DNA from 3 places in the Buttiauxella ferragutiae genome. Region 2 is predicted to be linked to each of the others. Evidence: predicted binding sites of a transcription regulator. Region 2 holds the regulator's gene; each other region holds the start of a gene.
What was found. The regulator LexA, encoded in region 2, represses DNA repair genes until DNA is damaged. The targets are predictions, from matches to a motif close to TNCTGTATGTACATACAGNA.
Positions count from the first base shown of each region.

Region 1: a site for LexA is predicted at 1,650-1,669, ahead of MNO13_RS16765 (DNA translocase FtsK 4TM domain-containing protein). Genes of this name have one in related genera too.
Region 3: a site for LexA is predicted at 1,758-1,777, ahead of MNO13_RS20985 (DinI-like family protein). Genes of this name have one in related genera too.

Region 1 is NZ_CP093332.1:3,623,847-3,627,943, reverse strand. Features, by position in the region: gene trxB (thioredoxin-disulfide reductase) at 1-616, opposite strand, end outside; gene lrp (leucine-responsive transcriptional regulator Lrp) at 1,117-1,611, shown strand; gene MNO13_RS16765 (DNA translocase FtsK 4TM domain-containing protein) at 1,733-4,097, shown strand, end outside.
Region 2 is NZ_CP093332.1:4,967,458-4,971,554, forward strand. Features, by position in the region: gene dinF (MATE family efflux transporter DinF) at 168-1,502, opposite strand; gene lexA (transcriptional repressor LexA) at 1,571-2,179, opposite strand; gene MNO13_RS22860 (diacylglycerol kinase) at 2,288-2,656, opposite strand; gene plsB (glycerol-3-phosphate 1-O-acyltransferase PlsB) at 2,783-4,097, shown strand, end outside.
Region 3 is NZ_CP093332.1:4,555,226-4,559,322, forward strand. Features, by position in the region: gene MNO13_RS20980 (DUF4145 domain-containing protein) at 162-911, opposite strand; gene MNO13_RS20985 (DinI-like family protein) at 1,300-1,740, opposite strand; gene MNO13_RS20990 (replication endonuclease) at 1,851-4,088, opposite strand; gene MNO13_RS20995 (DNA adenine methylase) at 4,085-4,097, opposite strand, start outside.

The sequences.
Region 1 (4,097 bases), 1.3 Mb from region 2:
GGTTGGTGTGCAGCACGATGTTGCCGTTCTTCACCTTTTCCATCAGACGGTTGATGAGGATTTTTTCGGCTCGGAAGCTGTCACGGCGGTGAATCAGATGCACTTCTGAGGCAATATTTGCCAGATAAAGCGCTTCTTCAACAGCGGTGTTACCGCCACCAATTACCGCAACTTTTTGATTGCGATAGAAGAAGCCATCACACGTTGCGCAGGCTGAAACGCCACGACCTTTAAACGCTTCCTCAGAAGGCAGACCCAGGTATCGGGCAGAAGCTCCGGTCGCGATGATCAACGCATCGCAAGTATATTCGCCGCTGTCACCCGTCAGACGGAATGGACGGTTTTGCAGATCCACTTTAGAGATGTGGTCGAACAGGATCTCTGTTTCGAACTTGGTTGCGTGTTCGTGCATGCGCTCCATTAACGCAGGGCCTGTCAGGTCGTTAGGATCACCCGGCCAGTTCTCAACTTCGGTGGTCGTGGTCAACTGACCACCTTTTTCCATCCCGGTAATCAAAACGGGCTTGAGGTTGGCGCGAGCCGCGTAGACTGCTGCGGTGTAGCCCGCAGGGCCGGAGCCAAGAATTAGCAATTTACTGTGTTTAGCGGTGCCCATGAGATCCTCATTGTTCGTTGGCAGACAATCGAGGGATTGTAGGGAATTTGGCGGGTTAAAAAAAGGGTGAACGGTTGGTGTTGGCGATTATGTTAACTATATGTGCAATAGCTGTGTTCAATCAGCCGCGGTGAATATCGCGAAAGCGCATAAAAATCCACCTAAACAGGCTAAATACTCAGGTTGCTAAAGTGATGAATAATCGTCAAGTAGCCCAGATATATGGCACGTTCCACTAATTTTAGATGTTTTGCTTTGACAATCCGCTAAGCATTTGCGAAAACATTCGAGGAAGAAAAACATTTGGTGTGGCGTTTTGAAATATTCACGCATACCTGATGCAAATTTACCGGGTTATTGAAATCTACTCATGGCGTGGACAGACGCCATGAGTGATGTCGCTAGCAGCCGTTGGGCACCGGTCTTCTCACGTACTCCCGGAACAGTGACGTTACCAGGGTTATGGCAGGTGAAGGAAGGAACACAGAGAGACTATAATAATGGTAGATAGCAAGAAGCGCCCTGGCAAAGATCTCGACCGCATCGATCGTAACATCCTTAATGAACTACAGAAGGATGGGCGTATTTCTAACGTCGAGCTTTCTAAACGAGTAGGGCTTTCACCGACTCCGTGCCTTGAGCGCGTGCGTCGTCTGGAACGACAGGGTTTCATCCAGGGCTATACCGCTCTGCTGAACCCGCATTATCTGGATGCATCACTTCTGGTTTTTGTTGAGATTACTCTGAATCGTGGCGCCCCGGATGTGTTTGAGCAATTTAATGCCGCAGTTCAAAAACTTGAAGAAATTCAAGAGTGTCATTTGGTATCCGGTGATTTTGACTATCTGTTGAAAACCCGTGTACCGGATATGTCTGCGTACCGCAAATTACTAGGCGAAACCTTGTTACGACTGCCAGGTGTGAACGATACCCGTACCTATGTAGTCATGGAAGAGGTCAAACAGAGTAATCGTCTGGTTATTAAGACCCGTTAACACGGGCCAGGTGCAAAATCTGCGTATTTTGGTTACACTCCTGGTAATTCATACAGCAACAGTGCCGGGAATGCCCGGCACTGTTGCTCTCCATATTTATTAAGGACCTGGAGAGTCTTACTTGAGCCAGGAATACACCGAAGAAAAAGAAGTTACATTGAGGAAACTCAGCAGCGGGCGTCGGGCATTAGAGGCGTTACTGCTCCTTGTTGCCATTTTTGCCGTCTATTTGATGGCGGCGTTGCTTAGTTTCAATCCTTCCGATCCTAGTTGGTCACAAACCGCATGGCACGAACCTATTCATAATTTAGGTGGAATGCCGGGGGCGTGGATGGCTGACACTTTGCTGTTCATCTTTGGCGTAATGGCCTACACCATTCCGGTCATCATTATCGGTGCGTGTTGGTTCACTTTCCGCAACAGAGATAGCGAAGAGTTCATCGATTATTTCGCCGTTTCTATGCGCCTGATTGGTGTACTGGCGATGGTGCTCACCGCTTGCGGCCTTGCGGCAATTAACGCCGATGACATCTGGTATTTCGCCTCGGGCGGGGTTATCGGTAGTTTGCTCAGCACTGCAATGATGCCCCTTCTCAACAGCAGCGGCGGCACTATTGCGTTGTTGTGTGTATGGGCGGCAGGGTTAACGCTGTTTACCGGTTGGTCCTGGGTCAGCATTGCTGAAAAAATTGGTAGCGCGACCCTGAGCGTGCTCACTTTTGCCAGTAATCGTACTCGTCGGGATAACACCTGGCAGGATGATGACTACGACTATGAAGATGAAAAACACGACGAAGAGCATGCGCCAGATGTTGAAAAGCGTGAGTCTCGTCGTGCGCGTATTTTGCGTGGCGCATTAGCCCGTAAACAGCGTATCTCTGAAAAATTTGCCAATCCAAACGCACGTAAAACAGATTCTGCGCTGTTTTCTGGTAAGCGTATGGACGACGCTGACGATGACGTTTTGTTCTCAAATAACAAAGCGACGCTTCCGGAAGATGACGTCCTGTTTTCTGGTAACAAAGCCACACTGCCGGAAAGCGAAGAGTACGATCCGCTTCTACACGGCCAGTCAATTGTTGCGCCTGTGGCTGCTACAGCCGCCGCGGCGATGGCTAATACGGCATATGCGGCTCCAGTTATGCCAACGGCAACCGTGCCACCGGTTACGGCCCCAGCTCCAGAAGTTGAGTTTTCGCCTGCAATAGCCTGGGAGCCTGCTCCAACCACAGTGACACCAGAACCGGTGATTGCGCCTGCACCAGAGAATTACACTTCGCCGTACGCTGCGGACCAGTACGTTCCGCAACAGGAAGCCAGTCATTGGGCAGAACCTGTTAGTGAGCCACCTGCTGTTGAACCTCCGCATGCGGAACCTGCTTATTTTGAACCATCTCCGGTAGAGCCTGTCGCCCAGCCAGAGCCTGTTGAAGAAATAAAACCGGCAGCCCGCCCGCCGCTTTACCATTTTGAAGAAATCGAAGAGCGACGCGCGCGTGAGCGTGAACAACTGGCTGCCTGGTATCAGCCAGTTAATGAACCTAAGCCTGACCCATATGGTTATGATCAAAACCCTGCGTTTGCGCAGACAACGCCTGTTCAAATGCCTCAAAGCAGTACTCCGACAATTCCGCAAGGTGGCTTCGATACGTCACCCGCGGTGCCAACCCCTGGTGCCTCTGTTCCACAGGATGTAAAGGATGTGGCAAAAGTGGTCGGCGTCGCTGCGGCCTTCAGCCCGGTATTTAGCATCGCCAGTGACGCGCCTCGTCCACAAACCAAAGAAGGTATTGGCCCGCAATTACCTCGGCCAAATCGTGTGCGTGTTCCTACTCGCCGTGAGCTTGCGTCATACGGAATTAAGTTGCCTTCACAGCGAATGGCTGAAGAGGAAGCTCGTCGTCAGAATGGCATGGACATCGAAGATGACTATGCTGACGAAGCCGAAGAACTTCAGCAGCATGAACTTGCTCGCCAGTTCGCCGCTCAACAACACCAGCGTTACGGTGAAGAGCATGAAGACGACTCTTTGCAGCAAGATGAGGATGAAGCCGAGCAGGCTGAGTTAGCACGTCAGTTTGCGGCGCAACAGCAGCAACGCTATTCAGCTACACAGCAGCAATCCCAGCAGCAAGAGCCGAATAATGTGCCGTTCTCACTGGATGATTTTGATTTCTCACCAATGAAAACGTTAGTCAACGATGGGCCAAGCGAGCCATTGTTTACGCCGAGCCCGGTTGAAGAACCTGTTCGTACTCAGCCTCAGCAAAGCTGGCAGGCTGTGCAACCGCAAAGTGCGCCACAGCAACAACAGCAACAACCCGCACCGGTTGCTGCACCATCGGTACATGAAAGCTTGATCCATCCTTTCTTAATGAGAAATGGTGATGATCGTCCGTTGCAGCGTCCTACCACACCTTTACCATCCCTGGACTTGTTGACATCTCCGCCAGCAGAAGTTGAACCAGTGGATACCTTTGCACTCG
Region 2 (4,097 bases):
GGGGAAAACTAAGAACATTGAACCACAGAAGTAACAGAAATGATGCTGACTTGCCCCAAAATCAAGTGGCAAATCAGCATACTGGAGTGCGATTAAAAGCGCGTCAGAAGTTGTAACTAACTATGAGTTGTAACTAACTATGAGTTGTAACTAACTATGAGCTGTAACTAACCAGGAGTTCCAGCCGGAAACCAGCTGTTATCCCGCCAATGGCGACGCCAAATCCATCCCAAAGACAGTCCGCGCAAAGCCAGGAACACAGCCACGGATAACCACAGACCATGATTTCCCAGATAAGGCACGGTGAGCAACGTCAGCCCAAATCCCAATGCCGCAACCGCCATGCTGTTGCGCATTTCCGTACCTCGCGTTGCGCCAATAAACATGCCGTCCAGCAAATAACACCAGACACCAACAACGGGCAAAACAATCTGCCAGTGCAAGTAGCGGTCTGCCTGTAGCTGCAATTCAGGGATAGAGGTAAGAAGCGAAACAATGTGCTCACCAAACAGCGCATACACAGCGGCGAACATAAGAGCGACTAAGCCCGCCTGGCGACATGCAGCGCCCCATACTTCGAGCAATTGACCACGGTTTTTAGCGCCAAACGCCTGCCCGGAATGGGCTTCAACGGCATAGGCGAACCCATCGAGCGCATAGGCGGTGAAGGTTAATAGCGTCATCAACACGGCGTTAACCGCGACGATTTCGCTACCTAACCGCGCGCCAAAGATAGTGACTGAGGCGAAACAGACCTGTAGCAACAGCGAGCGCAGCATGATGTCGCGATTGAGTGCCAGCAGACGCCGCACATTCCCGCGCCAGGACTCTTTGAGCATCTCAAAGCTGATTCCGCGCAAACCCATGACCTTTTTCACCATCAGCAAACCAATGATAAACGTCGCATATTCTGCGGTGACGGTGGCGAGTGCCGCGCCCTGAACATCCATGTGTAGCCCCATAACCAGCCACACATCCAGCACGATATTCAGTACGTTTCCGACAACCAGCAAGATAACTGGCGCACGCGCATACTGAACGCCTAACAACCAGCCCAACAAGACCAGGTTGGCAAGCGAGGCTGGCGCACTAAGCCAACGTATTTCAAGGAATCGCCGGGCCTGCAACAAAACATCTTCATTGCCGCCGACGATATGCAAGGCCAGGGATATCAGCGGTTCACGCAGTAAGACGATCGCCACCCCTGCTCCTAACGCCAATAGCAAGGGCTGAACCAGTGCACGCGCTAAAGCAGAGGGATTATTGGCACCAAATGCCTGGGCAGTTAAACCGGTGGTGCTCATGCGCAAAAACAGCAACAGCATAAATAAGAAGCTGGTTGCCGTCGCACCAATAGCGACACCGCCAAGATAAACAGGGCTATCCAAATGACCAATTACCGCGGTATCAACAAGGCCCAGTAAAGGCACGGTGATGTTGGAAAAAATCATGGGTAAGGCGAGGCGCCAGAGAGCTCTGTCAGCCGTCGAGAAAAATCGCATGGCCAATCCAGGAAGAGATAAGAGAATTAAGACGATGATGCGCATTAAAGCGCATCATCTGGAGAAGTTTACAGCCAGTCGCCGTTGCGAATTACCCCAACCGCCAACCCTTCAATAGAGAAGCTATGTTCGCGCAGGTCAACCACAATAGGTTCAAATTCGCTATTTTCAGGCAGAAGATGAACGGTATTACCCTGCTGCTTTAAGCGCTTAACAGTCACTTCGTCGTCAATACGCGCCACCACAACCTGGCCGTTACGCACATCCTGAGTTTTATGAACTGCAAGCAGGTCGCCGTCCATAATACCGATGTCTTTCATAGACATCCCGCTAACGCGCAACAGGAAATCGGCATTTGGTTTAAACAGTGATGGGTCAACCTGGTAATGGCCTTCGATGTGCTGTTGTGCAAGGAGTGGTTCCCCCGCAGCAACACGCCCAACCAGCGGAATACCGGTAACTTCTTCCACCAGCAAGCGGATACCGCGCGACGCACCAGAGATAATCTCAATGACGCCTTTACGGGCAAGTGCTTTCAGGTGCTCTTCAGCGGCGTTCGGAGAACGGAACCCCAGACGTTGAGCAATCTCGGCACGAGTCGGTGGCATGCCGGTCTGGCTGATATGATCCCGAATAAGATCAAACACCTCTTGCTGCCTGGTAGTTAACGCTTTCATTCCGCCCCCTGGGTGTTTATACAGTTATGCTGTGAGTATATACAGTCAAAGGCGATTTTGGAACCACAAATTGAGCAAAAAACCAGGGACTTAACTATTCTGGAAAGATCATCGCAAATGCGGCCAAAGCAGTGTGACCCAGGTAATAACTGCGAGGATAATGGCGATTAATACGGCAGCAGACCCCATGTCCTTGGCTCGTCCTGAAAGCTCGTGGTAATCGGTACCAACACGGTCAACAAGCGCCTCGATAGCGCTATTGAGAATTTCGACAATCATGACCAGCACAACAGAACCAATCAGTAAAATACGGGTGATAGGGTCAACATCTAACCAGCAAGCGATGGCGATGGCGATGAGCGCGCTAACCCCTTCCTGGCGGAAAGCCGCTTCGTTAATCCAGGCTGCTTTGAGCCCTTTCCATGAGTAGCCTGCGGCTTTGATGATACGGGTAAGTCCAGTGGTACTGCTCGCCATTTTGGGAAACCTTTTCAAATTATTTGGGTCAATGCTTATCTATATTGCAACGCCACAGAAATCTGAGCCAGATTCTGATATTCTTGCGGCGAATTTGCATCATTAACCTGAGGCTTTACATCGTTTATGTCAGGCTGGCCAAGAATCTACTACAAATTACTTAATTTACCATTAGGCGTTCTGGTAAAGAGCAAGTCCATTCCGGCAGATCCACAAGCCGAACTGGGCTTAGATCCCACACGCCCGATTATGTATGTCCTGCCGTATAACTCCAAGGCGGACTTATTAACGCTGCGCGCACAATGTCTCGCGCATAACTTGCCCGACCCTCTCGAGCCGTTAGAAATCGACGGTGCGGTATTGCCGCGCTATGTCTTTATCCATGGCGGCCCGCGTGTTTTCACTTATTACACGCCAAAAGAAGAGTCGATCAAACTGTTCCACGATTACCTCGACTTACACCGCAGCAATCCAAATCTGGATGTGCAGATGGTGCCAGTATCGGTGATGTTTGGCCGCTCCCCTGGGCGCGAAAAAGGCGAAGTGAATCCGCCATTAAAGATGCTGAACGGCGTCCAGAAATTTTTCGCTGTTTCCTGGCTTGGGCGCGACAGCTTTGTGCGTTTCTCCGCTCCGGTTTCGCTGCGCCAGATGGCAACCGACCACGGTACAGACAAAAAAATCGCCCAAAAACTGGCTCGCGTAGCGCGTATGCACTTTGCTCGCCAGCGTTTAGCGACTGTCGGCCCGCGTCTGCCGGTACGCCAGGATCTGTTCAATAAGCTACTGGCCTCAAAAGCTATTGCTCGTGCAGTAGAAGATGAAGCGCGCAGCAAGAAAATCTCCCATGAAAAAGCCCAGCAGAATGCTGTTGCTTTGATGGAAGAGATTGCCGCTAACTTCTCGTATGAAGCCGTGCGTTTGACTGACCGCGTGTTAGGTCTGACGTGGAACCGTTTGTACCAGGGCATCAACGTTCATAACGCTGAACGCGTGCGCCAACTGGCTCATGACGGCCACGAGATTGTCTATGTGCCCTGCCATCGCAGCCACATGGACTACATGCTGTTGTCCTACGTGCTTTATCACCAGGGACTGGTTCCTCCGCACATCGCAGCGGGTATCAACCTGAACTTCTGGCCAGCCGGCCCGATTTTCCGCCGCCTCGGTGCGTTCTTTATCCGCCGTACCTTTAAAGGCAGCAAACTCTACTCCACCGTGTTCCGTGAATATCTGGGCGAGCTGTTTAGCCGTGGCTATTCCGTTGAATACTTTGTGGAAGGTGGCCGTTCTCGTACCGGGCGTTTGCTCGACCCGAAAACCGGTACGCTGTCGATGACCATCCAGGCCATGCTGCGCGGCGGTACTCGCCCTATTACCCTGGTGCCAATTTACATTGGCTACGAGCATGTAATGGAAGTGGGGACTTACGCGAAAGAGC
Region 3 (4,097 bases), 410 kb from region 2:
TGCCCGCTTTATGGGTCGGTTTTAATGCAGTTGCATTAAATACAAAAAAGCCCGCCAGTTATGGCGAGCCGGATTAAATACCAACCTTTTACAATAATGCGAATTAATGCAGGAAAGGCATACATAGTTAACAGCCTAAGTCATAGTTGAATAATCTGTTTTCAACTAGCAAATCGCTCTTTGATTTTGTCTATAATTTGAGCTACCGCACTAGCTTTAGATGCATACATTTCAGAAAGAAAATATTCAACAACTTCATAAGCAGGCCCAATATCATTTGTACTCACTGCATCAGCATTGTGGCTACCTGCATTGCCAAGCCACCTTATTGCAGTTAAAGCATCTAAATGTTTTTGAAGATCAGAAGGTAAAATCTCCAAGCGGGCATTGAGGGTTAGTCTGTAAGGTTGACCTTTTTTATTAGTCAATTGTGTTGGTATACCAAGTTCAGTTAGTAAGTTTTCTACTGAAGTACGTATAGCATTTGCCGCAGCGGCAGGATTACTAAGATACAGACTAAATGACTCATTAAGGGCATTTTGAACAGATGCAGGACACGCTTGCGGGATGTTAAAAGGCTTAAGGGTTGGGGTAAAATGTTTAGCTGAAAAAAGGTCGATATGCTCAATTTCGTCTTTATTCCAGTGCTGATAAACACCACCAGAACCACTACATGCGACAACCTGCTTACAACGGCTATTTTCGCAAACCAAAATACTTGAAAAAATATAAGATATACTTTCCGGATCCCAATATTGATCATTACTATTACGATACTGAATTGATTCTAAAGTTTCGTCATAGTTGAAGGTACCATTCTTGATCTTAAGCGTCGCATTTCCGCATGCTGGGCAAGCCCAAGACGGGCATTCATGCTGAGTAAACATTGTGGTTAGCTTATCTGCTGGCATAATTATCCTAAACGGGGCAATTTTAAATTTAGTTAAAATAAAGCACTAAAAATATAAATTCACAATAAAAACCTAAAAAAAACTAGTCAACATTGAAAAATGTTAATCGCAAGATAATAAATTTATCATAGCTTACGACCATTTTACACACCATTAACACCCTTGCATGAATAAAAATAAATTATGGTAATTAATCCCAACCATTAATAATTACAATGAAATACATTTAATAATCACATGCAACCATTTGGTTTCTTAAACGATCTATTTACTAACCATTCACTTTCTTCCCCTACAGTACTGTAGTATTAATTGTAGTCAGTAATGCCCATAAAAAATAATCCCATGCATTCAATCATGGGATTAAATCGCGCAGATTTTTCAGGAATTATCGCCAGCTCTCATCTTCCCAAACTTGCTGAAGAATATTGTCTAGTGCTTCACGGTCAGACTCACTGTCAAAACCTTTCAGCTCCACGCCAGTCATCGAACCTTTCTTAATAGTTATACGTGTCGAAGGAAAAACTGACTGTACACGCCGCGTGAGTTCACATTTAAAAGCATCCACTACCTGCTGTTCGATTTGTTGGTCTTTATCAAGCGTAATGTTTACCCGCACTTCACCACCTTTTTTTAATCGTTCTTCAACAGGTGTTGCGGAGAAAACAACAGAAAACGAGTCGTTTTTCATCAAGTTCCCTCTCGCAATTTCAGCGATTAAATTTAACGCAATTTCACGATCTCTTTCCTGGCAAGCGTTTTCAGTCGTCAGACGGGCAATCATTTCAACCCGTTCAATCATTACATGCTGGTTCAACTCTCTATCCATGTATCCTCCACAACAAGCACTGTACAAAAACACAGTATAATGTATTAACAAAAAGTGTGAAGTAAAAAATGAGATACAAACACATTGTATGTGCATGATATCGATGAATATTAGGAGTTAGCTTTCGCAGTCGAAGCAGCTAAGACTTCAACGCGCCTGAGAATTTTCCTAGCTTTAGCCTTATGCGACGGGGTCGCAGAAAATAATTCACCACTGGCCGAACCTCTGCACCCTTTGTCATTAAAACAACGTTTACCCCCCTTAATTAAATGCAGGGCTTCACCCCGGCTGATGATGACACCAGTGGTTAGATATACCTCGTCGATAGTTCGCTGTATGGCGGGGCTTTGCTCATCCGCTCCGTGGATGAACGTTCGTCTAACAACAGGCTTTTGCTCCCTGAGTCGGTTTGTTAGCCGCCGCCTTTCGCACCGACTTAGTGGTTTTGATAAATCGAGTTCCGGTAGTTCGCCTTCGCTTCCCGTACAGTTATTGACAGAACTCCGAGAGGGCGCAGGAGCACCCTTAACGTCAAAGGCCAATTCAACGGCCAAATCTGAGGTACGTTTTGGGACAATCTTCCATTGTGTAAGGCGGGTTAGAATTGACGAATCAGAGCCGATAGCGGTGTCGTATACGCCACGAATGCAGACCGTTTCCTCTCCGTACTGGTTCAGATCGTCGCGCGCCTCATATAACGTGCGCACCTGCAGCTCATCACGACGAACAAACGGCCCCCCCTGAGCGTTAACATAATCAGCCCAGCGCCCCCAATGCGCAGCATCATGAACCGCTGCAAACTCAACGCTTAGGGCTCGAGCTGTATCCGGGTCAGCCATGCGACGCAATTCACGATAAACGGTTACTGGCGCACCACCGACGAACTGGAACTGACGAATGTGCCAGCGCGCCGCCCAGGCCGAAACAGCAGGGGCGCTTTCTTTTATCAGTTCGCCGCTTTCGTCGTCTTTCTCATCGTCCAGCGCATAACCATCAATATTTTTAGAAATATATTTAGCGATATAGCCTGTCGCGCTGCCTTTCTCCGGGTCGATGGCCTCAGCATGGAAACGTGCCTTTCTGGCCTTTTCGCTTCTCAGCTCGGCAAAATCTTCCTGATAGGCGTAATCCCGAATAATGCCGCGCACACGCTCAACATCTTCCGGCAGCATAAACATGAGCATGTGCCAATGGGGGGTTGCATCATGATGCGGTTCGGCGACGCGGATCCCGAATATACGAATCTCTTCGCGATGCAGCTTGGCACGAATTCGAGCCCATAAGCCGGTTAAATAAGATTGCGTTTCTGCCGGGCTGCAACCGTTCCACTTAGTGTTACGATAGCCCGCTTTGGTTGTAGCGTGGTATTTCGAGGGCGCCGTAATGGTGTAAAACTCGCCCACATAACCGAGCCCCGCGCAGATATCCTCAAAACCACGAATACGAGCCATTAACTCACAGCGACGAATAGCCGGATTAGCAACAGAACCATCATATTTTTCAATCAGGCTGATGCGGTTCCCTTCCTCGTCCTCGAGCTCAAGTCCCTTGAGAAATTCGCGGGTGCGGCGCTTTTGCTCGCGCCAGTCGGTTACACAGTTTTTACTCGCGTACGCGTGCTTTTTCTTGCTTACGACACCGACGGCAATTTGCAGATGCTCACGCCATGAGGCAGCAATACGGCGCAGGCGGCTACGCCACCACGTTTCGGTAAACATGCGAATGACTGCCGGGGCTAAATCGTCCTGATTGACGTATTTTTTTAAGGCGCGATCCCAATGCAGCGGGGTGACATTGAACTGCAAGGCAATTAACCCGGCACGGGTGTACCAAGTATAAAGCGTTTTCAGCTCACCGAATCCGGAATCGTCAATGTTTGCGAGCTCGGCGCGGGTAAAGTTCGCAATATCAGCGGCCAGCAAATCCACATCGGCGCGTGACATATCTGGCAGACAATTATAACGGCTTACCATATTGACCATGCGTGATGCGGTATAGCGAATAATATCGGTATCGAATTGACCACCAAATGCAGCACTGGAAACATCGGCATTAATACCGGTCACCTGGTATTTTTTGGTAACAAGCTCAACGCGGGACAATGCCCTTTTGCAAAAGCTGATTAAAAAGGCATTAGCTCGCAGGCTTCCCTGCTCGCGCTCCAACACTGCAGCGGTGCGGTAAACATCAAAACGCACACACTCAGGCAGAAGCGCCAGGGATTTTCTTGCATGCAACAACGCGGCAAACATACGGTTGCGGCGGTATTCTTCTGCATAGGTGAGATAAGGGCTAGCGATCGCCGCCCGTGAAGCATTCCACGGGTAAGCGTAGGCAATTTTTGTCATTCGCACGCG